DNA from 2 places in the Micromonospora sp. FIMYZ51 genome. Region 1 is predicted to be linked to the other one. Evidence: riboswitches for the same ligand, from Rfam matches in the RefSeq annotation. Region 1 holds a riboswitch; the other holds the start of a gene.
The links. A riboswitch is a leader RNA that binds a small molecule or an ion and turns the genes downstream of it on or off. The one in region 1 is predicted to bind thiamine pyrophosphate.
Positions count from the first base shown of each region.

Region 2: another riboswitch for thiamine pyrophosphate. It lies ahead of QQG74_RS25085 (ECF transporter S component); the one in region 1 lies ahead of thiE (thiamine phosphate synthase).

Region 1 covers NZ_CP134706.1:6,214,511-6,228,544, forward strand. Annotated here, with positions in the region: gene thiD (bifunctional hydroxymethylpyrimidine kinase/phosphomethylpyrimidine kinase) at 1-119, opposite strand, end outside; gene QQG74_RS27830 (thiamine phosphate synthase) at 116-889, opposite strand; gene QQG74_RS27835 (thiazole synthase) at 949-1,758, opposite strand; gene thiS (sulfur carrier protein ThiS) at 1,764-1,964, opposite strand; gene thiO (glycine oxidase ThiO) at 1,955-3,241, opposite strand; gene thiE (thiamine phosphate synthase) at 3,235-3,861, opposite strand; TPP riboswitch at 3,856-3,964, opposite strand; gene QQG74_RS27855 (ThuA domain-containing protein) at 4,288-9,009, shown strand; gene QQG74_RS27860 (ThuA domain-containing protein) at 9,308-14,034, shown strand, end outside.
Region 2 covers NZ_CP134706.1:5,620,924-5,634,957, forward strand. Annotated here, with positions in the region: gene QQG74_RS25040 (metalloregulator ArsR/SmtB family transcription factor) at 1-61, shown strand, start outside; partial or broken gene QQG74_RS25045 (transcriptional repressor) at 58-432, shown strand; gene QQG74_RS25050 (hypothetical protein) at 662-1,276, shown strand; gene QQG74_RS25055 (acyl-CoA dehydrogenase family protein) at 1,349-3,253, opposite strand; gene QQG74_RS25060 (DUF6328 family protein) at 3,439-3,939, opposite strand; gene QQG74_RS25065 (SIS domain-containing protein) at 4,063-4,812, opposite strand; gene QQG74_RS25070 (alpha/beta fold hydrolase) at 4,846-5,676, opposite strand; gene QQG74_RS25075 (TIGR03943 family protein) at 5,748-6,521, opposite strand; gene QQG74_RS25080 (permease) at 6,518-7,459, opposite strand; TPP riboswitch at 7,889-7,994, shown strand; gene QQG74_RS25085 (ECF transporter S component) at 8,062-8,658, shown strand; gene QQG74_RS25090 (ABC transporter ATP-binding protein) at 8,760-10,235, shown strand; gene QQG74_RS25095 (energy-coupling factor transporter transmembrane component T) at 10,232-11,032, shown strand; gene gndA (NADP-dependent phosphogluconate dehydrogenase) at 11,188-12,705, shown strand; gene QQG74_RS25105 (hypothetical protein) at 12,760-12,945, opposite strand; gene QQG74_RS25110 (isoprenyl transferase) at 13,072-13,848, opposite strand; gene recO (DNA repair protein RecO) at 13,881-14,034, opposite strand, start outside.

The DNA of each region.
Region 1 (14,034 bases):
GCGGTGAGCACGCTCGTGCCGTACGCGCCCAGCGCGGCGAAGACCTTCAGGTCAGCCTGGATGCCCGCACCAGCGCCGGAGTCCGAGCCGGCCACGGTGAGCACGGTGGTGGGGGTCACGTCTCTCCCTCAGTGGTTGCGGTTGACGGCTGCGGCCGACCGTGCCCACTCCGGGCGGTCAGGCTTGATCCCTCTGTGGACACGGTCGGCCGCAGCCCCGTCGTGGCCTTCCCGGTCGGGAGCTGCCGGCTCTGCGGCTTCGGGGTGGCTGCCTGGTGGAAGGCGGTGGTCAGGGCGGCGGCGGTCTGTGCCGGGTCGGTGGCGCGCATGATGGCGCCGAGGACGGCGACTCCGGCCGCGCCCGCCTCGACACAGGCGCGTACCTGGGCCGGGGTCTCGATGCCACCGAGGGCGAGGGCCGGTACCGGGCTCAGCCGGATCAGATCGGCCAGTCCGTCGGGACGCAGGGGCGGGCCGTAACCGGGCTTGGACCGGGTGGGATACACCGGCGAGAGGGTCACGTAGTCCTCGGTGCTGAGCCGGCGTAGCTCCGCCTCGTCGTGACAGGACCGGCCGACCAGGTCGGCGGCCGGCGGCGGGTAGGGACCGGCCGCCGACAGGTGCAGCACCACCGGCGGGCCGGCAGGCAGGGTGTCGGTGTCGATCAGGGGGTCGGGTCCGGCGACGGCGAGGATGCCCTCGGCCTCGGCCAGGATCGGCCGCAGCTCACCGGCGAGCGCGAGGCGCTCGGTCCGCGGCAGGTCCAGCTCCCGCAGCAGCACCCAGCGCACTCCCCCCGCCACCGCCGCCGCCACCGTCCGCACCAACTCCCCGCCCCGGGGCAGCATCCGCCGATCGGTGAGCAGCACCACCCCTGAGATCGGTGGCAGTCCGGCCCGAGCCGTCCCGGCGAGTGGCCGGTCCGCGCGCCGCTGCACAGCACTGAGGTTCACAGCTCGGGACGGCCTTCGTCGGGGGTGGAGGCAAGGGCGTGGAAGCGACGCGGGATGCGGCCGGCGACCGAGGCGAGGCGACCGGCGGCGACGGCGTGGCGCATCGCGGTGGCCATCGCCACCGGATCCGCGGCGCGGGTGACCGCGCTGGCCAGCAGCACGGCGTCGCAGCCCAGCTCCATGGCCAGCGCCGCGTCGGAGGCGGTGCCGATGCCGGCGTCCAGGATCACCGGCACCTCGACGCTCTGCCGGATCAGCCGGATGTGGTGCGGATTGGCGACCCCGAGCCCGGATCCGATCGGCGATCCGGCCGGCATCACCGCCGCGCAGCCGACATCGGCGAGCCGGCGGGCCAGGATCGGATCGTCCGAGGTGTACGGCAGCACGGTGAAGCCGTCGGCGACCAGTTCCTCGGCGGCGCGCAGCAGCTCCACCCCGTCGGGCAGCAGCGTCCGCTCGTCGCCGATCACCTCCAGCTTGATCCAGTCGGTGTCGAACGCGTCCCGGGCCAGGTGAGCCACCTTGACCGCCTCGCTCGCCGTGTAACACCCGGCCGTGTTCGGCAACAGCCGTACGCCGCACCGGTCCAGCAGGTCCAGCAGGCCGCCCGAGCCGCCCGGGACGGTGTCCACCCGGCGCAGCGCCAGGGTGACCAGCTCGGTGCCGGAGGCCCGGATGGCCTGCTCCAACACGTGCAGGTTGGCTGCCCCGCCGGTGCCCAGGATCAGCCGGGAGTCGAACCGCACACCGCCCAGCTCGAAGTCCGCCTCGCCGCCCGCCGGGAGGTCCGTTGTCTCGACCTTCACCCTGCTCACCCGCCCTGCGCGGCGCTGAGGACCTCGACCCGGTCGCCGCCGCGCAGCACCGTCGCCGGCCAACCGGTACGCGGCACCACCTCGCCGTTCACCGCCACCGCCACGCCGCGGTGTTGCGGGGTGATCCGCTGGACCAGCTCGGCGACCGTGACTCCGTCCGGCACGCTGCGCCCGGCACCGTTCACCATCAGTTCCATCTGTCGTCCTCCCTCGACTGCGCGGACCCGGCCGACCTCGACCGCTCGGACCAAGCCGACCTCGACCGCTCGGACCAAGCCGACCTCGACTGCGCGGAGCCGTCCGCGCCACCGGCCGCGCCCCGCCCGTCGGCGTCATCCACCCTGGTCGCGGGGCCGGGGTGGAACCGCTGCGGCCGGAAGGGTTCGAGCAGCGGTTCGGTGGGGGCGTCCCCGGTGACCAGCCCGGTGATCAGGTCCGCGGTGACCGGGGTGAGCACGATGCCGTGCCGGTGGTGGCCGGTGGCCGCCAGCACGCCCGGACGCTCCGGCAGCGGCCCCAGGATGGGAGCGTTGTCCGGCGTACCCGGTCGCAGCCCGGCGATCGTCTCCACCAGGTCGTACTCGGCCAGCTCCGGCAGCAGGTCGACGGCGGCACGCAGCAGCCGCAGCACCGCGCCGGCAGAGACGTCCACATCGGAGCGTTCCTCGACGGTGGCACCGACCACCACCTCGCCGGTGTCGCGGGGCACCAGGTAGACGTGCTCGCCGTCGGCGTACCCCCGGATGACGTGCCGGAAGCCCGGCGCACCGCCATCCGGCGCCCGCAGCCGCAACACCTGGCCCTTCACCGGACGGACCGGCAGCCCGGTGAGGGCGGCGGCGCCGCAGCCGGCGGCGACGACGGTCACCCGGGCCGCCACGTGCGCCAGGTTCCGGACCGGCTCGGGCACCAGCACCGCACCGGCCCGCTCGGCGGCGAGCCGCAGCGCCGGCACCAGCCGGCGCGGGTCGACCTGATGGTCGGTGGCGGCGAGCGCGCCGCCGCGCACCCTGGGCGCCAGCGCCGGTTCGCGCTCCCGCAGCTGGGAAGGGCGCAGCGCGGTCACCGGCAGCCCCAATCCCTGCTGGTACGCCCAGAGCCGGCGCGCTTCGGCCAGGTCGTCGGCGGTGAGACCGACCATGAGGGTGCCCTCGGTCCGGTAACCGATGTCGGCACCTGTCGCCTCGGTCAGCTCGGCGGCGAAGCCCGGCCACCGCGCGGCGGACTCGGTCAGCAGCCCGGTCAACTCCCGCTCACCGAAGTACGCCTCGGCCACCGGCGCCAGCATCCCGGCCGCGACGTGCGACGCCCCCGACCCCGGGGCGGGATCGCGTACGACGACTCGCAACCCGCGCTGCGCACACCGCCACGCGATCGCCAACCCCACCGGCCCCGCCCCCACCACCACCACATCAGGTGTAAGGAAGGGCGCCTTGTTAACGCCTGCGGTAGAGGAAGGGCCCCTTGTTAACACCCGAGCCCCCGGAGGAACTCGGCAGCGGCGCGGGCCGGATCGGCGGCACTGGAGAGCGCGCCGACCACCGCCACCCCGTACGCCCCGGCGGCTCGCAGCGCCGGCACGTCCTGCGCCGTCACGCCGCCGATGGCGACCACCGGTACGTTTACCGCCCGCGCCACCGCCTGGACACCGCCCACGCCGATCGCCGGCGGCAGCCCGTCCTTCGTGGTGGTGGCGTGACAGGGACCCACGCCCAGGTAGCTCGCTCCGGCGTCGACCGCGGCGACGGCCGCCCCCGGTTCCCGCGCGGTCGCGCCGAGCACGGCGGTCGGGCCGAGTACCCGGCGGGCCGCCGCCACCGGCAGATCGTCGGCGCCGACGTGGCCGCCCGCCGCGCCCGCCGCCAGTGCCACGTGCAGACGGTCGTTGACCAGGCAGGTCACCCCGTACGGCGCGCAGAGCTCGACCACTCGCCGGGCCAGGTCGTACGCCTGCCGGTCGGTCGCGGTGTCCTCGACCCGAACCTGGACGACCAGCTCGGCGTGGGCCACCGGAAGCACGGCCCGCAGCACGGTCAGCGGATCGCGCCCGGGTCGGGTGTCGGTGACCAGATGCAGTCGTCCCAGGGACGGCATGGCAACACTCCTCCCTGCGCCGGCATTACCCGGATCAGGTTCGACGGTCGGGGGCTTCAGCCCCCCTCTCAGCCCGGTGCACCGGGCTCCCGTGGGTTCGTTGGGTGACACCGTACGTCGTTTCGTCGGCTGCGCCAACCCCGTCCGGCCGGGCCGGCCGGACCGGGTCCAGCCGATGCGTCCCGGCTGTTCAGGGCTTCGCGACCGAAAGAAGACACCGATATACAGCGACTTACACCAATTTATAAAACGGCTCGTTACCCAAACGTTACAAGGGCGCGCCTTGCCCGAAACTGATCGACGTACGCAAATTGAATGATCGGATCGGCTTCTCGCGACCTCGCCGTCAGGTATGAGCGCTCGGACCGACGCGGAGTGACCACCGCCGCCCACTCCGACCTGCTGCCCTCGACAGAGGAGAACTCCGTGTCCCGACCCCGTCGTCGGCGAGCAACGCTCGCCCCAGTGACCGTGGCGCTACTCGCGCTCGTACTCGTCCTCACCGCCACGCCGGCCCAGGCCGCCAGCCCCGTGAGTCCTGTCCAGGCCGCCACCCCCGCCCAGGCGGTGAGCCCCGCCCAGGGCGCCAGCCGTACCGCCCCGGTCGCTGCGGCGGACGCGGAGCCGTACTCCGTCCTGGTCTTCTCCAAGACCGCCGGGTTCCGGCACGACTCGATCCCCGCCGGCATCCGCGCGATCCAGCAACTCGGTACGGCGAACGGGTTCACCGTCGTCACCACCGAGGACGGTGCTGCCTTCACCGACGCCAACCTGGCCAGGTTCAAGGCGGTCATCTGGTTGTCGACCACGGGTGACGTGCTCAACGCCAGCCAGCAGACGGCCTTCGAGCGCTACGTGCGTGCCGGTGGCGGGTACGTCGGTGTGCACGCCGCCTCCGACACCGAATACGACTGGGCCTGGTACGGCCAACTCGTCGGCGCCTACTTCAACAGCCACCCGGCCAACCAGACGGCCACGGTCAAGGTGGAGGACAGCACCCACGAGTCGACCCGGCACCTGCCGGACCGGTGGTCCCGCTACGACGAGTGGTACAACTTCCGCACCAACCCCCGGTCCCGTCAGGTGCAGGTGCTGGCCTCGCTCGACGAACGCTCCTACAACCCGGGCAGCGGCGCGATGGGGCACGACCACCCGATCGCCTGGTGCCAGAACTTCGACGGTGGCCGGTCCTGGTACACCGGTGGCGGGCACACCCAGGAATCCTTCGCCGACGCCGCCTTCCTCCAGCACCTGCTCGGTGGCATCCAGACCGCAGCCGGGGTGGTGCACGCGGACTGTGGCGCCGGCCGGGCCGCCAGCTTCGAGAAGGTGACGCTTGACAGCAACACCAGCAACCCGATGGAGCTGGACATAGCCGAGGACGGCCGGGTCTTCTACATCGAGCGCGACGGCCGGGTGCAGATCATCAAGCCGGACACCGGTCAGACCGTCACCGCGCTGCGGCTGAGTGTCTTCGCCGGCAACGAGGACGGTCTCCTCGGCATCCGGCTCGACCCGAACTTCGCCAGCAACGGGTGGATCTGGCTCTACTACGCCCCGAGCGCAGGCGGGTCTCGCAACCACCTGTCCCGGTTCACCGTCACCGGTGACACGATCAACCCGTCGAGCGAACGGGTCGTCCTAGAGGTGCCCACCCAGCGCAACACCTGCTGCCACATGGGCGGGACGATGGTCTTCGACTCCGCCGGCAACCTCTACCTGGCCACCGGTGACAACACCAGTCCCTTCGAGTCCAGCGGATACAGCCCGCTGGACGAGCGCTCCGGCCGGTCGGACTACGACGCGCAGCGGACCGCCGGCAACACCAACGATCTGCGCGGGAAGGTGCTCCGGATCCGGCCTCAGGCGGACGGGACGTACACCATTCCGGAGGGGAACCTGTTCGCCCCGGGAACCGCCCGGACCCGGCCGGAGATCTACGCGATGGGCCTGCGCAACCCGTTCCGGATCGGCATCGACCCGGTCACCAACGTGCTCTACGTCGCCGACTACGGTCCGGACGCCACCACCGCGAACGCGAACCGGGGCCCGGCGGGCCTGGTGGAGTGGAACATCGTCGACCGGCCCGGCAACTTCGGCTGGCCGTACTGCCACGGCAACAACCAGGCGTACAACGACTACCAGTTCCCCTCCGGCCCGAGCGGAGCGAAGTTCAACTGCGCCGCGCCGGTGAACAACTCGCCGAACAACACCGGCCTGACCAACCTGCCGGCGGCCATCGCGGCCACCGTCGACTACGGCTACAGCGGCGACGCCCGCTTCCCGGAGATCGGCGGCGGCGGGGCTCCCATGGCCGGCCCGGTCTACCGGTACGACCCGAACATCTCGTCCCGCCGGCAGTGGCCGGCGTACTTCGACGGCAAGGCGCTCTTCGGCGAGTGGAACCAGTCGCGGATGTACACCATGCAGGTCAGCCGGGACGGCAAGTCGCTCGTCGACATCAACCGCATCCTCGACCAGATGACCTTCGTCCGGCCGATGGACTTCGAGTTCGGCCCCGACGGCGCGATGTACCTGATCGAGTGGGGCAGCGGCTTCGGCGGCAACAACGACAACTCCGGCGTCTACCGGATCGACTACACCGCCGGCGCCCGCGCCCCGATCGCGGTCGCCGCGGCCACCCCGACGTCGGGTGCTCCGCCGCTGGCCGTCACCTTCTCCAGCGCCGGCTCCCGCGACCCCGACGGCGGGACCCTCAGCTACGCCTGGACGTTCGGTGACGGCGGCACCTCCACCCAGGCCAACCCCACCCACACGTACACCCGGTCCGGCAGCTACACCGCACAGTTGCGGGTGACCAACCCGGCGGGCCGGAGCGCGGTGGCGAACGTGCCGATCACCGTGGGCAACACCGCACCGACCGTCACCATCGAGTTCCCGCCGGACGGTGGCTTCTTCGGCTGGGGTGACCAGGTCGCCTACACGATCAAGGTGACCGACCCGGAGGACGGCACGATCGACTGCGACGACGTCGAACTCCAGGTGCTGCTCGGCCACGACGAACACGCCCACCCGCTGGAGCGGCACACCGGCTGCACCGGCACGGTGCAGACCCAGCTCGCCGACGGCCACGGCGCGGACGCGAACGTCTTCACCGTGCTTGAGGCGACCTACACCGACCGGGGCGGAGCCGACGGGGCCGAGCCACAGACCGGCCGGGCGTTGAAGATCCTCCAGCCCAAGCGCAAGGAGGCCGAGTACTTCTCGGCCACCGGCCGGGTGGCGGGTGCCACCGGGGGTGGCACCGCAGGAGTGCAGCGGGAGACCACCGGTGACACCGCCGGTGGCGGGCAGAACATCAGCTTCATCGAGGACGGCGACTGGTGGTCGGTCGATCCGGCCAGCCTGACCGGAATCACCTCGGTCCGGTTCCGGGTCGCCTCGGCCAACGCCGGTGGCCGGATCGAGGTCCGTGCCGGGGCCGCCGACGGGCCGCTGATCACCACCGCCACCGTGGCCGGCACCGGCGGGTGGCAGACGTACACCGACGTCACCGCGCAGATACCCAACGGCGCCGCCGCCGAGGGCAAGCTGTTCTTCGTCGCCCGCGACCCGAACCGCGGCACCGGCACCCTGTTCAACGTCAACTGGATGGACTTCGTCGGCCCCGGGGTGAGTGGTAACGCTCCGCCGACGGTCACCGCCACCGCCACCCCGACCAGCGGGACCGCGCCACTGGCCGTGACCTTCACCGGTACGGCGACCGACCCGGACGGGGACACCCCGCTGACGTACGCCTGGAACTTCGGCGACGGTGGCACCGCGACCACGCTCAACGCCGCCCACACGTACACCACGGCGGGCACCTACACCGCCACCCTGACGGTCACCGACAGTCGGGGCGCGCGGGGTCAGGCCAGTGTGCAGATCCGGGTCGACGGGGCCGGCGGCAACCCCTGCCAGGGTGAGCCGGGACCGCAGCGGTCCGACGAGTTCACCGGCACCGCGCTTGATCGTCAGCGGTGGACGAGCGTGGTCCGGGACAGCCAGTCGTACTCGATCTCCGGGGGTGCGTTGCGCCTGCCTACCGGTGTGGGTGACCTGTACGGCACCCGCAACGACGCGACAAACCTGGTGCTCCAGCCCGCGCCCAGCGGCGCCTGGCAGGCGACCACCCGGCTCACCGTGCCGGTCCGGGCCGACTACCAGCAGGCCGGTCTGATCATCTACGGCAACGACGACAACTACGCCAAGTTGGATCTGGTCTACGGTGGCAACCGGAAGGTCGAGTTCATCCGGGAGACCGCCGGCACCGCCCGCAACGAGGGAGCCGATGCCACCGCCGCGCCCACAGGTGACACCATCCATCTGCGACTGACAAGCGACGGGACGAACCTGACCGCGGCCTATTCGACCGACGGGCAGACCTTCACCCCGGTCGGCCGGTCCGCCGCCCTGGCCGGGATCACCAATCCCCGGATCGGTCTCTTCGCCCTCAACGGCGGCACCACCGCCCCGGTGGTGAACGCCGACTTCGACTGGTTCCGGATCACTCCGGAGACCTCGACCGGTGGGGGCACCGCACCCTCGGACGAGTTCACCGGCAGCAGCCTGGAGACGTGCCGGTGGAACGCCATCGTGCGGGAGGACGCCACCCGGTACCGGGTGAGCGACGGCTCGCTGCGCATCGACGTGCCCAACGGTGACATCTACGGCACCGGCAACACCGGGCCGACGAACTTCATCCTCCAGAACAGCCCGGCCGGGAACTGGACGATCCAGACCCGGGTCGACGGCAGCCTGCTCAACGAGCAGTACCAGCAGGCGGGTCTGCTGGTGTACGCCGACGACGACAACTACCTCAAGTTCGACTACGTCACGGACAACGCGGCCGGTCAGACGGTCTCGCGACGGATCGAGTTCCGCAGCGAGGTCGGCGGGGTGGTGCAGAGTACGCAGCCGCAGGCCACCGGACTGACCCAGGGGATCTGGCACCTGCGCCTGTCCCGCAGCGGCAGCAGCTTCACCGCCGCGTACTCGGCGGACGGCACGAGCTGGACGACCCTGGGGACGTTGACCAGCACCGCGGTCGGTACGACCCCGAAGGTGGGGCTGTTCACCCTCGGCGCCAACCAGACCGCCTCGAAGACGGTCGCGTTCGACTACTTCCGGCTCACGCCTGGTTAGCGAGCCGACCGCAGCCGATCCATCGATGCCGGCCTGTGCTTTCCGCGAGGCGCAGGCCGGCATCGCCGTGGCGGGCGCGGCGTTTTGGGTGGACTCTAGGCGAATGTCGCTCGTAGTTATTGAAACGTTACCTATCGACACCTTGCCATGAATGGATTCAGCGGAATTAATTTGTTCAGCGATTCGACATAATGCCGGAACGGATGCCCTGGCAAGGTGTCCGTCCCGGTCCACCTGGGACGGTCTTCGGCGAGCCGGCCCCCGCGACCCCATGTCCAGTAAGGACAAAGGAGACCGGATGTCTCGACCACGCCGTGCCCGCGTACCAATCACCGCCACCCTGCTCAGCCTCGGACTCGCCGTGACCATGGTCGCCGGCGGGCCTGCGCAGGCCGCCCCCGCGCCGCAGACCGTTCCGGTCGCGCAGGCCGCGACCCAGGCGACAAAGACCCCCGCAGCGAAGACCACAGCCGCACCGGAGGCCGCGGCTGCCGAGCCCTTCTCGGTGCTCGTCTTCTCCAAGACCGCCGGTTTCCGGCACGACTCGATCCCGACCGGCATCGCCGCCATCCAGCAACTCGGCGCGGCGCACGGGTTCACCGTCGACACCACCGAGGACGGCGCGGCCTTCACCGACGCCAACCTCGCCCGCTACCAGGCGGTGATCTGGCTCTCCACCACAGGTGACGTGCTCAACGCCGAGCAGCAGGCCGCGTTCGAGCGCTACATCCAGGCGGGCGGCGGATACGCGGGTGTGCACGCCGCCTCCGACACCGAGTACAGCTGGGAGTGGTATGGCGGCCTGGTGGGCGCCTACTTCGCCAGCCACCCGGCCAACCAGACGGCCACGGTGAAGGTGGAGGACCCGGCGCACGAGTCCACCGCCCACCTGCCGGACCGCTGGTCCCGGTACGACGAGTGGTACAACTACCGCGCCAACCCGCGCGGCACGGTGCACGTGCTGGCCACCCTCGACGAGACCAGCTACTCCCCCGGCACCGGCGCGATGGGCCACGACCACCCGATCGCCTGGTGCCAGGACTACGACGGCGGCCGGTCCTGGTACACCGGTGGCGGGCACACCCGCGAGTCGTACGCCGAGCCGGAGTTCCTTCAGCACCTGCTCGGCGGCATCCAGACCGCCGCCGGAGTGGCCCCCGCCGACTGCGGCGCCACGCTCGACGCGAGCTTCGAGAAGGTGACGCTGGACAGCAACACCAGCAACCCGATGGAGCTGGACGTCGCCGAGGACGGCCGGGTCTTCTACATCGAGCGCGACGGCCGGGTGCAGATCATCAAGCCGGACACCGGCAACACGGTCACCGCCGTCAGCCTGGACGTCTTCACCGGCAACGAGGACGGCCTGATCGGCATCCGGCTCGACCCGGACTTCGCCACAAACAACTGGGTGTACCTGTACTACGCGCCCAGCGGCGGCGGGCCGCGCAACTACCTGTCCCGGTTCACGGTGACCGGTGACAGCATCGACAAGGCCAGCGAGAAGGTCGTCCTCCAGGTCGACACGCAGCGCAACACCTGCTGCCACGCGGGCGGCACGATGACCTTCGACTCCGCCGGCAACCTCTACCTGGCCACCGGGGACAACACCAACCCGTTCTCGTCCGACGCGTACACCCCGATCGACGAGCGGCCCGGCCGCGCCGACTACGACGCGCAGCGTACCTCCGGCAACACCAACGACCTGCGGGGCAAGGTGATCCGGATCCACCCGGAGGACGACGGGACGTACACCATCCCGGCGGGCAACCTCTTCCCGCCGGGTACCGAGAAGACCCGTCCCGAGATCTACGCGATGGGCTTCCGTAACCCGTTCCGGATCGGCATCGACCTGGCCACCGACGTGCTCTACGTGGCCGACTACGGGCCGGACGCCGGCTCGGCCAACCCGAACCGCGGCCCCGAGGGCCTGGTGGAGTGGAACATCGTCGACCGGCCCGGCAACTTCGGCTGGCCGTACTGCCACGGCAACAACCAGGCGTACAACGACTACCAGTTCCCCTCCGGCCCGTCCGGCGCGAAGTTCGACTGCCAGAACCTGGTGAACGACTCGCCAAACAACACCGGCCTGACCAACCTGCCGCCGGCCATCCCGGCCACCGTCGACTACGGCTACGCCGCCAACCCGCGCTTCCCGGAGATCGGTGGCGGCGGCGCGCCGATGGGCGGCCCGGTCTACCGGTACGACGCCGACCTCGACTCCGACCGCAAGTGGCCGGCCTACTACGACGGCAAGGCGCTCTTCGGCGAGTGGAACCAGTCGCGGATGTACACCATGCAGGTCAGCCAGGACGGCAAGTCCCTGGTGGACATCAACCGCCTGCTGGCGGGCATGAACTTCATCCGGCCGATGGACTTCGAGTTCGGCCCCGACGGCGCGATGTACCTGATCGAGTGGGGCAGCGGCTTCGGCGGCAACAACGACAACTCCGGGGTCTACCGGATCGACTACATCGCCGGTGACCGGTCGCCGATCGCGGTGGCCTCCGCCGAGCCGACCTCCGGGCCGGCACCGCTCACCGTCGAGTTCTCCAGCGCCGGTTCCCGCGACCCGGACGGCGGGACGCTCAGCTACGCCTGGACGTTCGGTGACGGCGAGAGTTCCGACGCGGCCAACCCCACCCACACGTACGCCGAGGCGGGCAACTACAACGCCCAGCTCACCGTGACCAACCCGAAGGGGCGGACCGCGGTGGCGAACGTGCGCGTCACGGTCGGCAACACCGCGCCGACGGTCACCATCGAGTTCCCGCCGGACGGCGGCTTCTTCGACTGGGGTGACCAGGTCAAGTACACGATCAAGGTGACCGACCCGGAGGACGGGGAGGTCGACTGCGACGACGTCCAGCTCCAGGTCCTGCTCGGCCACGACGAGCACGCCCACCCGCTGGAGCAGCACACCGGCTGCACCGGTGTGGTGCAGACGCAGCTCGCCGCCGGCCACGGCGCCGAGGCGAACGTCTTCACCGTCCTGGAGGCCAGCTACACCGACCAGGGCGGGGTCGGCGGCGCCGAGCCGCTTACCGGCCGGTCGTTGCAGATCCTCCAGCCCAAGCGGAAGCAGGCCGAGTACTACTCCGCCACCGGACGGGCCGCCGGCAGCACCGGCGGCGGTGACCCCGGCGTGGGCAAGGAGACCACCTCCGACAGCGCCGGCGGTGGACAGAACATCGGCTTCATCGAGGACGGCGACTGGTGGTCGGTGGAGCCGGCCAGCCTGACCGGCATCGACGCCATCCGGTTCCGGGTCGCCTCGGAGACCTCGGGCGGCCGGATCGACGTACGTGCCGGCGCCGCCGACGGCCCGCTTGTCACCTCGGTCACCGTGCCCGGCACCGGAGCCTGGCAGACCTACACCGATGTCACCGCCGAGGTGCCGGCCGACGCCGACGCCCGGGGCAAGCTGTTCTTCGTGGCGAAATCCCCGGAGGGCGGCTCCGGAAGCCTGTTCAACGTCAACTGGATGGACTTCCTGGGCAAGGGGGTCACCGACAACGCGCCACCGGTGGTGACCGCGACGGCCACCCCGACCACCGGCATCGCGCCGGTGAACGTGGCCTTCTCGGGTACCGCCACCGACGCCGAGGACGACACCCCGTTCACGTACGCCTGGGACTTCGGTGACGGCGGCACGGCCGACACCCTGAACGCCTCCCACACGTACACCACCCCGGGCACCTTCGCCGCCACCCTGACCGTGACCGACAGCCGGGGTGCGAAGGCGTACGCCACCGTCACGGTGAAGGTGGACGCACCGAACACCTCCTGCTTCGGGGCCCGCTCGGACGAGTTCGACGGCGCCGAGCTGAATCGGGACCGGTGGACCACGGTGGTCCGGGAGAACCAGTCGTACTCGGTCACCGACGGCGCGCTGCGCCTGCCCACCTCGGTGGGTGACCTTTACGGCACTCGCAACGACGCGAGCAATCTGGTGCTCCAGCCCGCACCCAGCGGGTCCTGGCAGGCCACCACGAAGGTGACCGTGCCGGTCACCGCCGACTACCAGCAGGCCGGCCTGATCATCTACGGCGACGACGACAACTACGCAAAGGTGGGTCTGCTCTACGGCGGCAGCCGGAAGGTGGAGTTCATCCGGGAGACCGCGGGCACCCCGCGTAACGAGGCGGCCGACAGCACCGCCGCACCCACCGGTGACACCATCCACCTGCGGTTGATCAGCGACGGGGTGAACCTGACCGCCGCGTACTCCACCGACGGGCAGAACTTCACCCCGGTCGGCCGGGCGGCGGAGCTCGCCGGGATCACCAACCCACGGATCGGTCTCTTCGCGCTCAACGGCGGCACCACCGCGCCGGTGGTCGACGCCGCCTTCGACTGGTTCCAGGTGACGCCGGACGCCCCCGCCGGGCCGGTCGACCGGTCCGACGAGTTCACCGGCAACGCGCTGGACAAGTGCCGGTGGGACGCGATTCTCCGGGAGGACCCGGCCGCCTACCGGGTCAGCGACGGAGTGTTGTCGATCGATGTGCCAAACGGTGACATCTACGGCACCAACAACACCGGGCCGACGAACTTCATCCTCCAGAACGCGCCCGAGGGCGACTGGACGATGGAGACCAAGATCGACGGCAGCCTGTTGGACGAGCAGTACCAGCAGGCCGGCCTGCTCGTGTACGCCGACGACGACAACTACCTGAAGTTCGACTTCGTGGTGGACAACCAGGCCGGTCAGCCGGTGACCCGGCGGATCGAGCTGCGCAGCGAGATCGGCGGGACGATCCAGGACCCACAGCCGGGTGCGGAGAACCTGACCTCGGCGCAGTGGTACCTGCGGTTGGCCCGCACCGGTGACACCTTCACCGGGTCGTACTCGGCCGACGGCGAGACCTGGACGGCGTTGACCGAGCTGACCAACGCGGCCGTGGGGGCGACCCCGAAGGTGGGTCTGTTCACCCTCAGCGGTAACCAGACCGCGTCGAAGCGGGCGTCGTTCGACTACTTCCGGTTCGCCACCGGGGCCGAGCCGGACGACGACGTGGCGCCGGT
Region 2 (14,034 bases), 590 kb from region 1:
CGACGAACACGTCGCGCACATCGTGGCGGATGCGGTAAGCCATGCCGGGGAGGGATCATGAGTACGGCCACCCGCAACACCCGTCAACGCTCGGCGGTGAGTGCGCTGCTCGCCGAGGTGGAAGGCTTCCACAGCGCCCAGGATCTGCACGCGATGCTGCGCGACCGGGGTGAGCGGGTGGGGCTGACCACGGTCTACCGGACGTTGCAGGGACTGGCCGACGCGGGCGAGATCGATGTGATGCGCCCACCGGGCGGCGAGCACCTCTACCGCAGGTGCAGCGAGGGGCACCACCACCATCTGGTCTGCCGCGTCTGCGGCCGGACGGTCGAGGTCGCCGGCCCCACCGTGGAGACCTGGGCCGACCGGGTGGCCGCCCAGCACGGCTACACAAACGTCAGCCACACCCTCGAAATCTTCGGCACCTGCCCCACCTGCCCCACCCTCCCTAACCCACCCCCACCCCCACCCCTCCCCCTCCCCTCACCCCCACCCCACTCCCCGCGATCTTGCACTTTGTGTCGCCGCAAAGGCCGCGAAAGCGGGCATTCCAGCGACCGAGAGTGCAAGATCGGCGAGGCCGGGGTGGGTGAGGTCGCGAGGCCGGGGGTGGGGTGGTCGGGTGGGCGGGGGTGGGGTGGGGTGTGGCACGCTGTGCGGCGTGAAGATCTACGCTGATCGTTTTCCGACCGCACTACGACAGCTACTCACCGATCTACTCGTCGTCGCCTGGGTCTACGCGACGATCCGGGGTGCGCTGTGGCTGCACGACCTGGTGCAGAAGCTGGCCGTACCCGGGCAGAAGCTGGAGGGGGCCGGCGGTGGGCTGGCCGACAATCTCGCCGAGGCCGGTGGCAAGGTCGGTCGGGTGCCACTTGTGGGCGACGAGCTGACCGGCCCCTTCGAGCGGGCCGCCGGTGCCGCCCGCTCACTCGCCGACGCCGGGCGTGATCAGCAGGAACTCGTCGATCAACTGGCCCTGGCGCTGGCCGTCGGGCTGCTGATCGTGCCGCTCGGGCTGGTGCTCTTCGGTTGGCTGCCGCTGCGGGTGCGCTGGATGCGCCGGGCCGGCTCGGCGGCGGCGCTGGCCGCCGCGCCCGCCGGCAAGGATCTGCTCGCCCTGCGTGCCCTGGCGGGTCAACCGCTGCGCCGGCTCACCCGCATCTCCCCTGACGTGGCCGAGGCGTGGCGTCAGGGCGACGAGCAGACGATAGACGCCCTCGCCGCCCTGGAACTCCGCCACCTCGGCCTCCGCAACCCCGAACGACCGCGTTGATCAAGAAGTTTGCGTCAGCATCGACGCGAATCGTGCCGCAAAGTTCTTGATCAACAAGGGCGATGGCTGGGGTCAGCCGGGTGGGGGGAGATGACGGCGGGCATCCTTCGTGACTTTCGAGGGACCGTGGCTGACCGGGGCCACCCAGGGCAGGTCGCCGGGTGGCGGGATGATGCCGTCCTCAAGCGCGCCGTAGCGGCCGGCGAGGATCCGCTTCGCCGCCGTCACGTCGAGCGAATCGGTGTTCTGCCAGAGGGCGGTGAAGAGCGCGTCGACCCGGACCCGGGCCTGGCGGCAGAACAGATCCGCCAGTTCGAGGTTCTCCGGCCGCTGCTGCCGCTGCGCCCAGGCCCGGACGCAGACCGCGCTCATCGCGAACAACTCGGCGCCGATGTCCACCACCCGGCCGAGGAACGCCTGCTTGCGCTCCAGCTTGCCCTGCCAGCGGGACATCGCGTAGAAGGTCGACCGGGCCAGCTTCCGGGCGGCGCGCTCGACGTACCGCAGGTGCCCGGCGAGCGGGCCGAAATCCGCGTACGCGCCGGGTTGCTGGCCCTTGCCGACCGCGAGGGTCGGCAGCCAGCGGGCGTAGAACGCGCCCGCCCGGGCACCCGCCTTCGCCTTTCGGCTCAGCCCGGCGTCGGGGTCGATGATGTCCCCGGCGACGGAGAGGTGCGCGTCCACCGCCTCGCGGGCGATCAGCAGGTGCATGATCTCGGTGGAGCCCTCGAAGATCCGGTTGATCCGCAGGTCCCGCAGCATCTGCTCGACCGCGGCCGGGCGCTCGCCCCGGGCGGCCAGCGAATCTGCCGTCTCGTATCCCCGGCCGCCACGGATCTGGATCAGCTCGTCGGCGACCCGCCACGCCATCTCACTGGCGTAGAGCTTCACCAGCGCCGCCTCGATCCGGATGTCGTTGCGGTCGTCGTCGGCGAGCAGGCAACTCAGCTCCAGCATGGTCTCCATGCCGTACGTGGTCGCGGCGATGAAGGCGAGCTTCTGCGCCACCGCATCGTGCTCTCCGACCGGCCGACCCCACTGGACCCGCTCGGCGGACCACTCCCGAGCCACGTTCAGCGCCCACTTGCCGGCGCCCACGCACATCGCCGGCAGCGACAGCCGGCCGGTGTTCAGCGTGCTCAGCGCGATCCGGAGCCCCTGGCCCTCGCCGCCGATGACGTTCTCCCTGGGCACGAAGACATCGTGGAAGCGGGTGAGGCTGTTCTCCAGGCCGCGCAGGCCGAGGAAGCCGTTGCGCCGTTCGACGGTGATGCCCTCGGCGTCGCCGTCGACCACGAACGCGGTGATCCCGCCCTTGCGGCCGGCGGCCTTCGGCACCCGGGCCATCACCACGAGATGGGTGGCCACCGTGCCGTTGGTGGCCCAGAGCTTGACGCCGTTGAGCCGGTAGCCGGTGCCGTCCGGAGTCGGCTCCGCGGTGGTCGCCAGGCGGGCCGGGTCGGAACCGACGTCCGGCTCGGTGAGCAGGAACGCGGAGACCTCACCGGCCGCCAGCCGGGGCAGGAAGCGCTGCTTCTGCTCAGCGGTGCCGAACATCTTCAGCGGCTGCGGTACGCCGATCGACTGGTGCGCGGACAGCAACGCGCCGATCGCCGGGCTCACCGAACCGGCAAGCATCAGCGCCCGGCAGTAGTGCAGGTTGCTCAGCCCGAGCCCGCCGTACTCCCGATCGATCTTCATGCCGAACGCGCCGAGCCGGGCCAGTCCCTGGAACACCTCGTCCGGAATGCGCGCGTCCCGTTCGATCGCCGCGCCGTCGACCTCGGTGGCGACGTAGTCGCGGAGCCGACCGAGAAACTCCGCCGCCCGTTCCTCCTCGGCCGGGTCAGGCCGGGGCCAGGGGTTGATCAGGTCGAGTCGCAACCGGCCGAGGAAGAGTTCCCTGCCGAAGCTGGGCCGGTCCCAGGCGCGCTGCCGGGCCGACTCGGCGACCTGGCGTGCTTCCTTCTCGGACACCTGGTTCGCGCTCTGCGGCGGACCGGAACTGTCGACACTGGACGGACGGTGATGCTCGCTAAGGGCCACGGCAAACCCCCGGGGGTAGTTCGGGCACTCGGACTGTTCCGCCTGCTCAGCAGGCTACCCGGATTTGTTACCCAGAGGTAGACATCGTTATCCGGCCCGCTACCGACGAGCAACCCTCAGCCCTGGTCCAAGCCGCTCGGATCCTCGTCGTCGTCGATGTCCTCGTCGCCCCAGCTGCGTCGGGAGAAGGGCAGGACCAGCCAGAAGGTCAGGAACCAGAGCCCGGTGACCGCGCTGAGCAGGAAGGCGATCGGCCGGTCCAGCACAAAATCGGTGATCAGCAGTACCGAGCTGACCATCGCGACAAGCATGAACGCGAGCCCGCCGCTGGCCATCCGGTGGGCGAAGCGGACCAGTTCCGGCTTGCGCCCCTGCCGGAAGAGTGCGCGGTGGAACGCCACCGGAGAAATGATCATCGCGGTGGCGCCGGCCGCCGCGAGCAACGCCACGATGTAGACGTCACGCTGGAACGGGGTGGTGTCGTCGAAACCGGCGCTGAACGGCAGGGTCAGCAGGAAGGCGAAGAGGATCTGCACGCCGGTCTGGGCGACCCGCAACTCTTGCAGCAGGTCGGCGAAGTTGCGCTGCCACCGCTGCTTCTCGGTTTCCTTCGACACGTATACCTCCCGGGGAAACCACCGCGCCGGACCGACTCGATGTCGGTGGCACAGGCTGATGCCCATCCGCAGGCAAGGTGAAACCGACTCACCGAGTGAGCCGGCGGAAGCCCGGCCCGGTTGTCAGGAGCCGCGGCGGATCCGGCCCGCGTACCGGGCCTCCAGGGCGTCGTTGTGGGCATCGCCGCCGGCGATGTTGGCGGACCGGTAGACCGGCGGACGCTCGCCCGCCGCCACCAGCCGGGCCACCACCTCCACCACGATCTGCTGGGCCAGCAGGGCGGCGGTGATCGAGGAGACCGCGCCGACCGCGCCACCGTCCGGCAACGGCAGGGTCGCATCGCCGTACGGGGCGCCGTTGTCCAACACCACATCGGCGAAGTCGGCGAGTTTGCGGCCGGACGGGTGGCGGGACTCCATCCGGGCCGAGTGCTCCGCCGAGGTGATCGCCACCAGCCCGTGCCCGCGCTGCCGGACCAGCGCCGCGAACTCCACAATCGCCCCGTTCACCCCGGAGTTGGAGGCGAGCACGAACACGTCGGCCGGCCCGATCGGGGCGAGATCGTAGAGGCGGTGGGCGACCGAGGGGTCCCGTTCCAGCTTCGGTCCGAGCACGTCGACCGGCGCACCGCCGTGCAGCACCAGGTCGCGCAGGGCGATCCGGTTTGTCGGCACCAGCCCGCCGGCCCGACCGGCGATCTCCATGGCCAGGGCCTCGGAGTGCCCGGTCCCGAAGGCGTGCACCACCCCGTCGGCCCGGATCGCCTCGGCGATCAGATCGGCGGCCCGCGCCACCTGGTCACGCTGGCTCTGCGCCACCCGGTGCATGGTCGCGGTCACCGTGGCCAGGTAGCCGTCGGCAGTCAACGTCATGCTCGCTCCGCTCCTGTCGACCGTCCGGTCCGCTCAGCCGGTTGCCCGGGCCCGGGCCAGGATGACCTCGGCCAACGGCGTCGGCACCTGGTCCGGAATCCAGTGGCTGACCCCGGACAGTTCGACGAACCGGTAATCCCCTCGCACATACCCGGCGCACGCCTCGGCGGCGGTGCGCCCGATCGCCACGTCGCGGTCGCTCCACACGTAGCTGGTCGGCACCGTCACCGGCGCGGTCGCCGCCAACTCCGACCGGGACATCGCCCGGTACCAGTTGAGCGCCGCGGTGAGCGCGCCCGGCTGGCGCATTGGTTCGGCGTACGTCGATATCCGCGCGGCGTCGCCGACACTGCGCAGCAGCCGGCGCAGCCCGCTCGCGTCGCGCGCCAGCAACGTCTTCTCGGCCACCCCCGGCCGCCGGAACAGCAGCATGTACGCCGAGCGCACCTGCTGCCGCCGGTCCTTGCCGAGCGCGTACGCCATGGCGGCCGGGTGCGGCACCGAGACGGCGGTCAGCGTGCGTACCCGGTCGGGGTGGCCGGCGGCCAGCGCCCAGCCGACGACCGCACCCCAGTCGTGCCCCACCACGTGGGCGGCGTCGACACCGAGCGCGTCCAGTACGGCCACCGCGTCGGCGACCAGTTCCGCCAGCCGGTACGCCTCGACGGCCGCCGGCCGGGCGCCGGGCGAGTAGCCGCGCTGGTCCGGTGCGTAGGTGCGCAGCCCAGCGGCGTGCAGCGTGGGCGTCACGTCGGCCCACTCACCGGAATGCTGCGGGAAGCCGTGCAACAGCAGCACCGGTTCGCCCTGCTCGGGGCCGCCGGTGGTGATGTCGAACCGCAGACCTCGGGCGTCGATGTGCATGAACCGCAGCCTACCGAGGCCGGCCCGTCCCGGCCGTACCGAGCCGGGCCGTCCTCGGCGCGGGCGATGGCCTACCCGTACTGGTTCCTCGGGGCGGGCACCTGCCGCCAGGACTCGACCTCCAGGTAGGGGATCTCGGCGTCGTTGACCGGGTCGCGGCCGACCCGGTCGCTGTACCGGCCGATCACCTCCACCCAGCTGTCGTTCGGCAGCCCGGCCGGCACGTCGCCGGTCAGTCCGAGCTTGACCGGCCGCCCGTCGGCGGCGCAGCAGGAGAGCACCATCCGGGCCAGGATCGGCTCGCCCCCGGTGCCGGTGGCGATGAAGCCGGTGAGCTGCACCCGCCGGTCACCGAGCGAGACACCCCGGTCGAAGAGCGCCCGCGCGGCGTAGTCGAGGACGCTTACCTGCGCGGGATCGCCGTCGGGCAGCGGCGGGTAGTCCGACTGCGCTGGTGCGCTAAGCGTGCTGCCGGCCTGGTCCGCCGCGTACGACCCGAGGGCCGGCGGGGCGACCAGCAGCAGGCCGAGCACCGGCAGGATGAGCAGCCAGCCGACCCGTGGCTCGTGGTGGCCGTGCTCGTCCGCGTCGCCGGGTCCGGGCTGGTCGACGCTGGGCGGCGCGGTGGCGTCGCCGGGAGCGACGGGGACCTGGGCGGCAGGACGGGCCGGTCGCAGCTCGTACCAGAGCGTCATGATCGCGGCGACCACCAGCAGCAGGCCGGCGGCGATCAGGAAGGGCCGCAGCCCTTCCTTGACGTAACGCAGGTACAGGTCGGTGACGCTGGCCCGCAGCACCGCGCCGCCGAGCAACAGCAGGACCACCGCCTGCGCCTGCCGGTTCACAGCAGCACCGCCCCGGCGCCGACCGCGACCAGCAGGGCCACCGCGAAGGTGGTCGGCGCGAACCGGAGGGCGAAGCGTCGGCCGAAGACCCCGGCCTGCATCGCGATCAGCTTGAGGTCGACCATCGGCCCCACCACCAGGAAGACCAGTCGGGACGTGAGGGAGAACTGCGACAGCGAGGCCGCGACGAAGGCGTCCGCCTCCGAGCAGAGCGAAAGCAGTACGGCGAGCAGCGCCAGCGCCAGGATCGACAGCCAGGCGTTGTCGGCGAGGGTCTGCAACCACCGCTCCGGCACCAGCACGTTGATGCAGGCGGCGGCCATCGCACCGAGCACCAGGAAGCCACCGGCGTGCGTCACGTCGTGCCGGACGGCGGACCAGAAGGCCCGGCCCCGACGGGTGTCGTCAAGCTCCGGCCGGCGCGGCATCCTGATCCAGTCGGTACGCCCGAGCCGCAACCACAGCCAGCCCATCACCATGGCCACGACCAGGCTGGCGAGGCCACGGGCGAGGACCATCTCGGGATTGTTCGGGAAGGCGACAGCGGTGGCGGTCAGCACGATCGGGTTCACCGCCGGGGCGGCGAGCAGGAAGGCCAGCGCGGCGGCCGGGGTGACGCCCCGACGGATCAGCGAGCCGGCGATCGGCACCGACCCGCACTCGCAACCGGGCAGCACCACCCCGGCCGCGCTGGCCGCCGGTACGGCCAGCGCCGGGTGCCGGGGCAGTGCCCGCGCCCAGAACGACCGGGGTACGAAGACCGCGATCACGGCGGAGAGCAGCACCCCGAAGACCAGGAACGGCACCGCCTGCACCATGATCGAGACGAAGACCGTGGTCCAGGTCTGCAACCGGGGGGTGTCCAGCGCGGCGGCCAGCGGATCCCGGAAGATGACAAGCAGGATCAGCAGCGCCGCCAGCACCTCCACCGAGCCGATCCGGTCGCCGAGCCACCGCCGGGGGCCCGGCTCGCCGGGGCGATCCGGTCGACCCGCCTGATCCACCCCGCCGGTCGGGCGCTCCTCCGGCCCGCCGGCCGGCGCGGCGTGGTCAGTGCCTGTGCTCACCTGTCGTCCCTCGGGGCTGGTGCCGCTACTGCTGTGGCCGGGTCCCTGCGCGCTACTGCCCCGCCAGTGGCGGAGCCCTGGCGCTGCGCCGCCCGCCGGGGCGGGTCTCGGGGCTGCGCCGCCCGCCGGGGGCGGAGCAGTGGCCTGAGACTACCGGCGCGGGCCGCTCCATCGACAGGTCGCCACGCCCGTGGGCCGATCCGCCGGGCACCGCGGGCCGGACCGCGTACCGCCCGGTTGACCTGCGAGGATCACATTGTCCGTCGATCTGGCCAGGTGTTAGCGTCGGCGAGACAACTTCACCTCCGACAGGGGAGCGCACAGCGCTGAGAGTGCGGGTCCGCCCGCAGACCCTCCGTACCTGATCTGGGTAATGCCAGCGCAGGGAGTTCGGTCCACCTCCAGCCCGCCATCGCCCGGCACCCGCCGGGCCGGGCGTGCGTCTTGCCTGGTTCGACACTGGACTGGGAGCAATCATCGTGCCAACCACCGACAGCAACCGCTGGCGCACCCTCGACATCGTGGTCGCCTCGGTGATCGCGGTCGCCTTCGGCGTCATCTTCTGGGCCTGGGGCCTGGTGTGGACCGCCACCGACGCGGCGTTCGCCTTCTTTCCGCCCGCCCAGACGCTGATCTACGGCGTCTGGCTGGTGCCCGCCGTACTCGGCGGTCTGGTGATCCGTAAGCCGGGCGCGGCGCTCTACTGCGAGCTGCTCGCCGCGATCGTCTCGGCACTGCTCGGCAGCCAGTGGGCGAGCCTGGTGATCGTGCAGGGCCTGGCCCAGGGGGTCGGTGCGGAGCTGGCCTTCGCCGCCTTCCGGTACCGCTCGTTCCGCCTGCCGACCGCACTGCTCGCCGGTGCCGCGACCGGCGTCGGCGCCGCGCTCTTCGACTTCGTCTACTGGAACGCCGGGCGGGACCTCGTGGCCTACCGCATCCCGTACGCGCTGATCACGGTCGTCAGCGCCACCGTCATCGCCGGTGCCGGTGGCTACTACCTGACCCGCGCCCTGGCCACCACCGGCGTCCTGGACCGCTTCCCGGCCGGTCGCGACCGCGCCCTGGTCTGACCCCAACCCGATTGATCAAGAGGTTCGCGTCGGCCAACCTGCGGTATCCGGACGCGAACCTCTTGATCGGCACGGCGACAACAGGCGGGAGGGGGATCTGGGTGGGTGGGGTGTGGTTGCGGGGGTTCGGGTGGCGGCATGCTGGGCGGCGGGCCTGGGCGATGCGCGGCGTGGACCTGCGGGTGGAGCGCGGCGAGCGGGTGCTGCTCCTGGGGCCCTCCGGGGCGGGCAAGAGCACCCTGCTGGCGGCGCTGGCCGGGCTGCTGCCGGAGGATTCCGGTGAGCAGGAGGGCACGATCGAGATCGACGGTCGGCCGCCGCAGCAGGCCCGCGATCGCGTCGGCATCGTCTTCCAGGATCCGGAAACCCAACTGGTGATGGCCCGGTGCGGCGACGACGTCGCGTTCGGGCTGGAGAACCGGGGCATCGCGGCCGGGGAGATCTGGCCCCGGGTGGACCAGGCCCTGACCCGGGTCGGCTTTCCGTACCACCGGGACCGGCCCACCGCGGCGCTCTCCGGCGGCGAGCAGCAGCGCCTCGCGCTGGCCGGGGTGCTCGCCCTGCGTCCCGGGTTGCTGCTGCTCGACGAACCGACGGCAAACCTCGACCCGGCCGGCGGCGCGCTGATCCGGTCGGCGGTTGCCGGTGCGCTCGCCGACGACACCACGCTCATCCTGGTCGAGCACCGGGTCGCCGAGGCGCTGCCGCTTGTCGACCGGGTGGTCGTGCTGGCGCCCGGCGGCGGTGTCCGCGCGGACGGTACGCCGGAGGTGGTCTTCGGCACGCACGGCGACGCGCTCGCCGACGAGGGCGTCTGGGTGCCCGGCCGCGCCGTGCCGCCCCGGCGGGCCGTCGCATCCGCTGGCGACGTGCTGCTCACCGCCGACCGGCTCGGCCTGCCGCCCCGGCTGGCCGAGACCGACCTCGCGGTACGCGCCGGCGAGGCACTCGCCGTGCTCGGCCGCAACGGCGCCGGCAAGTCCACCCTCGCGCTGCTCCTCGGCGGACTGCTCAAGCCGGCCAGCGGCCGGGTCACCGCGAGCCGCGAGTTGGGCGGCCCGGATGCCGGCACTCCCCTGCACCGCTGGCCCGCCCCGGCACTGGCCCGCCGGATCGGCTCGGTCTTCCAGGATCCCGAGCACCAGTTCGTCACCAGCACCGTCTTCGACGAGCTGGCGCTCGGTCCACGACGCACCGGGGCGACCGAGGCGGCGGTCCGCGACCGCGTCGACCAGTTGCTGCAACGGCTGCGGCTGGACCGGCTCGCCGGGGCCAACCCGTACACCCTCTCCGGTGGCGAGGCACGGCGGTTGAGCGTGGCGACTGCCCTGGCCACCGCGCCGCGCCTGCTGATCTGCGACGAGCCCACCTTCGGCCAGGACCGGCGGACCTGGCGGGAGTTGGTGGACCTCTTCGCGGACCTGCGCGACGACGGCCACGGCCTGGTCACGGTCACCCATGACGCCGAGTTCGTGGCGGCGCTGGCCGACCGGACCGTCACCCTCCACCGGCCGCCCACCACCCCGGCCGAAGGGCTGGCCGGCGGAGCCGGGCCGGCGGCAGCGGTACGCCGATGATCAGCCTCGAACCGCTCGCCCGGCCGGACGCCCCGCTGGCCCGGCGTAACCCGGTGGCCAAGTTGGCGGCGGCGCTGCTGTTCACCTTCGCGTTGATGACGACGCTGGACCCGGTCGCGCCGGCCATCGCGATCGCCGTGGAACTGGCCGTGCTGCCGCTGTTCGGGCTGCGCCCCCGCGCCCTGCTACGTCGCGCCTGGCCACTGCTGGCCGGCGCGGGCGGCATCCTGGTCACCATGCTGCTCTTCGCGGCCGACCGTTCCGGCCGCGTCCTGTTCGAGGCCGGGCCGGTGGTGGTGACCTCGGGCGTGCTGCTCACCGCACTCGGCCTGGTGCTGCGGTTGTTCGCGGTGGCGTTGCCCGGGGTGATCGTCTTCGCCACCACCGACCCGACCGACCTGGCCGACGCGCTGGTGCAGAACGCGAAGGCACCGGCCCGGTTCGCGATCGGCGCGCTGGCCGCGTTCCGGCTGTTCCCGTTGCTCAGCCAGGAATGGCAGATGATCACCATGGCCCGCCGGGCACGTGGCGTGCAGGCGGGACGCAATCCGGTGGCCCGACTGCGGCTGTTCGTGTCGACCGCGTTCACGCTGCTGGTCGGTGCGATCCGCCGGGGTACCCGGCTGGCGGTGGCGATGGACGCCCGGGGCTTCGACTCCGGCGCACCGCGTACCTTCGCCCGCCGTCAGCACTTCGGCCCCGCCGACTGGCTACTGATCGCCAGCGCAACCACCCTGGCCGGCACCATCCTGACCATCACCATCGCCCTGGGCACCTTCCGCCCCCTCCTCAGCTAACCCCTTCCCTCTCCTCACCCCTCCGCCCCGTCGATCATGCAGTTTTTGCCTCGGCATAAGGGACATTAGCCGCGTAACGGCGACCGAAACTCCATGATCGACGGGGTGAGGGTGGGGGAGCGGTGTGCGAGCACGTGATGACCAGCGGTGGGGGGATGGCGCGGCTCGGTGCCGCCGCGCGATACCGTCGCAGCACTACAGGTCGATGGCGGAAGGTGGCGACGAGGATGGCGGATCGGGCGACGGCGCAGATCGGTGTGACCGGGCTGGCGGTGATGGGCCGAAATCTGGCCCGCAACCTGGCCCGTAACGGGTTCACCGTGGCGGTGCACAACCGCTCGCCGGAGCGGACCCGGACGCTGGTGGCCGAGCACGGCGACGAGGGCACCTTCGTCCCGGCGGAGTCCCTTGCGGACTTCGTCGCCGCGCTGGAGCGTCCCCGTGCGGTAATCATCATGGTCAAGGCGGGCGGCCCCACCGATGCGGTGATCGACGAGTTGGTGCCGTTGCTGGAGCCGGGCGACATCATCATCGACTGCGGCAACGCGCACTTCGCCGACACCCGGCGGCGGGAGGAGGCGCTGCGGGCCAAGGGCCTGCACTTCGTCGGCACCGGAGTCTCCGGCGGCGAGGAGGGCGCCCTGTGGGGACCGAGCATCATGCCGGGCGGCTCGGCCGAGTCGTACCAGAAGCTCGGGCCGATCTTCGAGAAGATCGCCGCACAGGTCGACGGCGAGCCCTGCTGCCGGCACGTCGGGCCGGACGGTGCCGGGCACTTCGTCAAGATGGTCCACAACGGCATCGAGTACGCCGACATGCAGCTCATCGCCGAGGCGTACGACCTGCTGCGGGCCGGGCTCGGCGCGACGCCCTCGGAACTCGCGGAGATCTTCCGGGAGTGGAACACCGGTGAGCTGGAGTCCTTCCTGATCGAGATCACCGCCGACGTGCTGGCGCACACCGACGCCGCCACCGGTGAGGCGTTCGTGGACGTGGTGCAGGACCGGGCCGAGCAGAAGGGCACCGGCCGGTGGACCGTCCAGATCGCTCTCGACCTGGGCATCCCGATCACCGGCATCGCCGAGGCCACCTTCGCCCGGTCGCTGTCCGGGCACGTCGGCCAGCGGGAGGCCGTGGTGCGGGCGTTCCCGGACGCCGGGGAGAAGTGGCAGGTCACCGACCGCGACGCCTTCATCGAGGACGTACGCCGAGCCCTGCTGGCCTCGAAGATCGTCGCGTACGCCCAGGGCTTCGACCAGATCCGGGCCGGCAGCGCGGAGTACGACTGGAACATCGACCTCGGTGGCACGGCGACCATCTGGCGGGGCGGCTGCATCATCCGGGCGCGCTTCCTGGACCGGATCAAGCAGGCGTACGACGACCAGCCGGAGCTGCCCACCCTGCTGGTGGCGCCATGGTTCGCCGACACCGTGCGCGACGGGGTGCCGAGCTGGCGGCGGGTGGTGGCCGAGGCGGCCCGGGCCGGCGTACCGGCACCCGCCTTCGCCTCGTCCCTGGCCTACTTCGACGCGCTGCGCGCAGAGCGGCTGCCCGCCGCGCTGATCCAGGGTCTGCGGGACAACTTCGGTGCGCACACCTACCGTCGGGTCGACCGCGACGGTTCCTTCCACACCCTCTGGGCCACCCCCGACCGGGCCGAGGTCGAGGCCTGAGCCGACGGCCGCCCTGCCCCCGATCTCGGGGGCAGGGCGGTATCAGGTGCCGGGTCAGAAGAACCGGCGCCGCTTCGCCTTCTGCGGGCGGAGCATGTCGGCCCCCTGGGTGAGCAGGCGGCTGGCCCGCGACGGGCCGCGCCGGGACTCCAGCGAGTGGCTGAGCCGGCGGGCACCGGCTGCTGCCACCGGAACCGCCACGGCCATCACCGCCCACTGGGCAACGCGCTTGCGGATCATGTGGGTTCACCTCCGTCAGTGGCTGCTGCCAGCGGTGATACCCAACCCGATGCCGCACTATGCACTCAGGTGCCCCACGCCGCAGTCAGGTGCCCGATTCCGCAGTCAGGTGCCCGGTGCCACCGGTCAGGTGCCCGGTGCCACCGGGTTGGGTAGCGCGCCGCCGAACCGACGGTCCCGCTGGGCGTACAGCTCGCAGGCGTACCACAGGTGCCGGCGGTCGAAGTCGGGCCAGAGCGTGTCCAGGAAGACCAGCTCGGCGTACGCGCTCTGCCAGAGCAGGAAGTTCGAGGTCCGCTGCTCGCCGGAGGGCCGCAGGAACAGGTCCACGGCGGGCACCTCGGGGTGATACAGATAACGCCCGATCGTCTTCTCGGTGACCTTGGCCGGGTCGAGTCGACCGGCCGCCACGTCCCGGGCGATCGCGGCGGCGGCGTCGGCGATCTCCGCCTGGCCGCCGTAGTTGACGCAGAACTGGAGGGTAAGCGTCGAGTTGCCCCGGGACATCTCCTCGGCGGTCTGCAACTCGCCGATCACGCTCTTCCACAGCCGCCCGGCCCGGCCCGACCAGACCACCCGCACCCCGAGGTCGACCAGCTGATCCCGGCGGCGGCGGATGACGTCCCGGTTGAAGCCCATCAGGAACCGGACCTCGTCCGGCGAGCGCCGCCAGTTCTCGGTGGAGAAGGCGTACGCCGACAGGTAGGGAATGCCCAGCTCGATGGCGCCCTCGACGGTGTCGAAGAGGGAGAACTCCCCGGCCTCGTGCCCCTTGGTGCGCGGCAGCCCGCGCTCCTTGGCCCATCGGCCGTTGCCGTCCATCACCACCGCGACGTGCTGGGGCACCGCCTCCGGCGGCAGCGCCGGCGGTCGGGCACCCGAGGGGTGCGGCGTCGGCGGCACCGGCTCGCGCCGGCCGGACCTGCTGGCTCGGATCACTCGGTTCTCTCCCTGCTCACGTCCTGCGACGGCCGATCGGTCTCCGCCCGGTCGACCAGCGGCAGCGAGCGTAACGCGCGCTCCAGATGCCATTGCAGGTGCGCCGCGACCAGCCCACTGCACTCCCGGCGTACCCCGGATTCGGCGGCG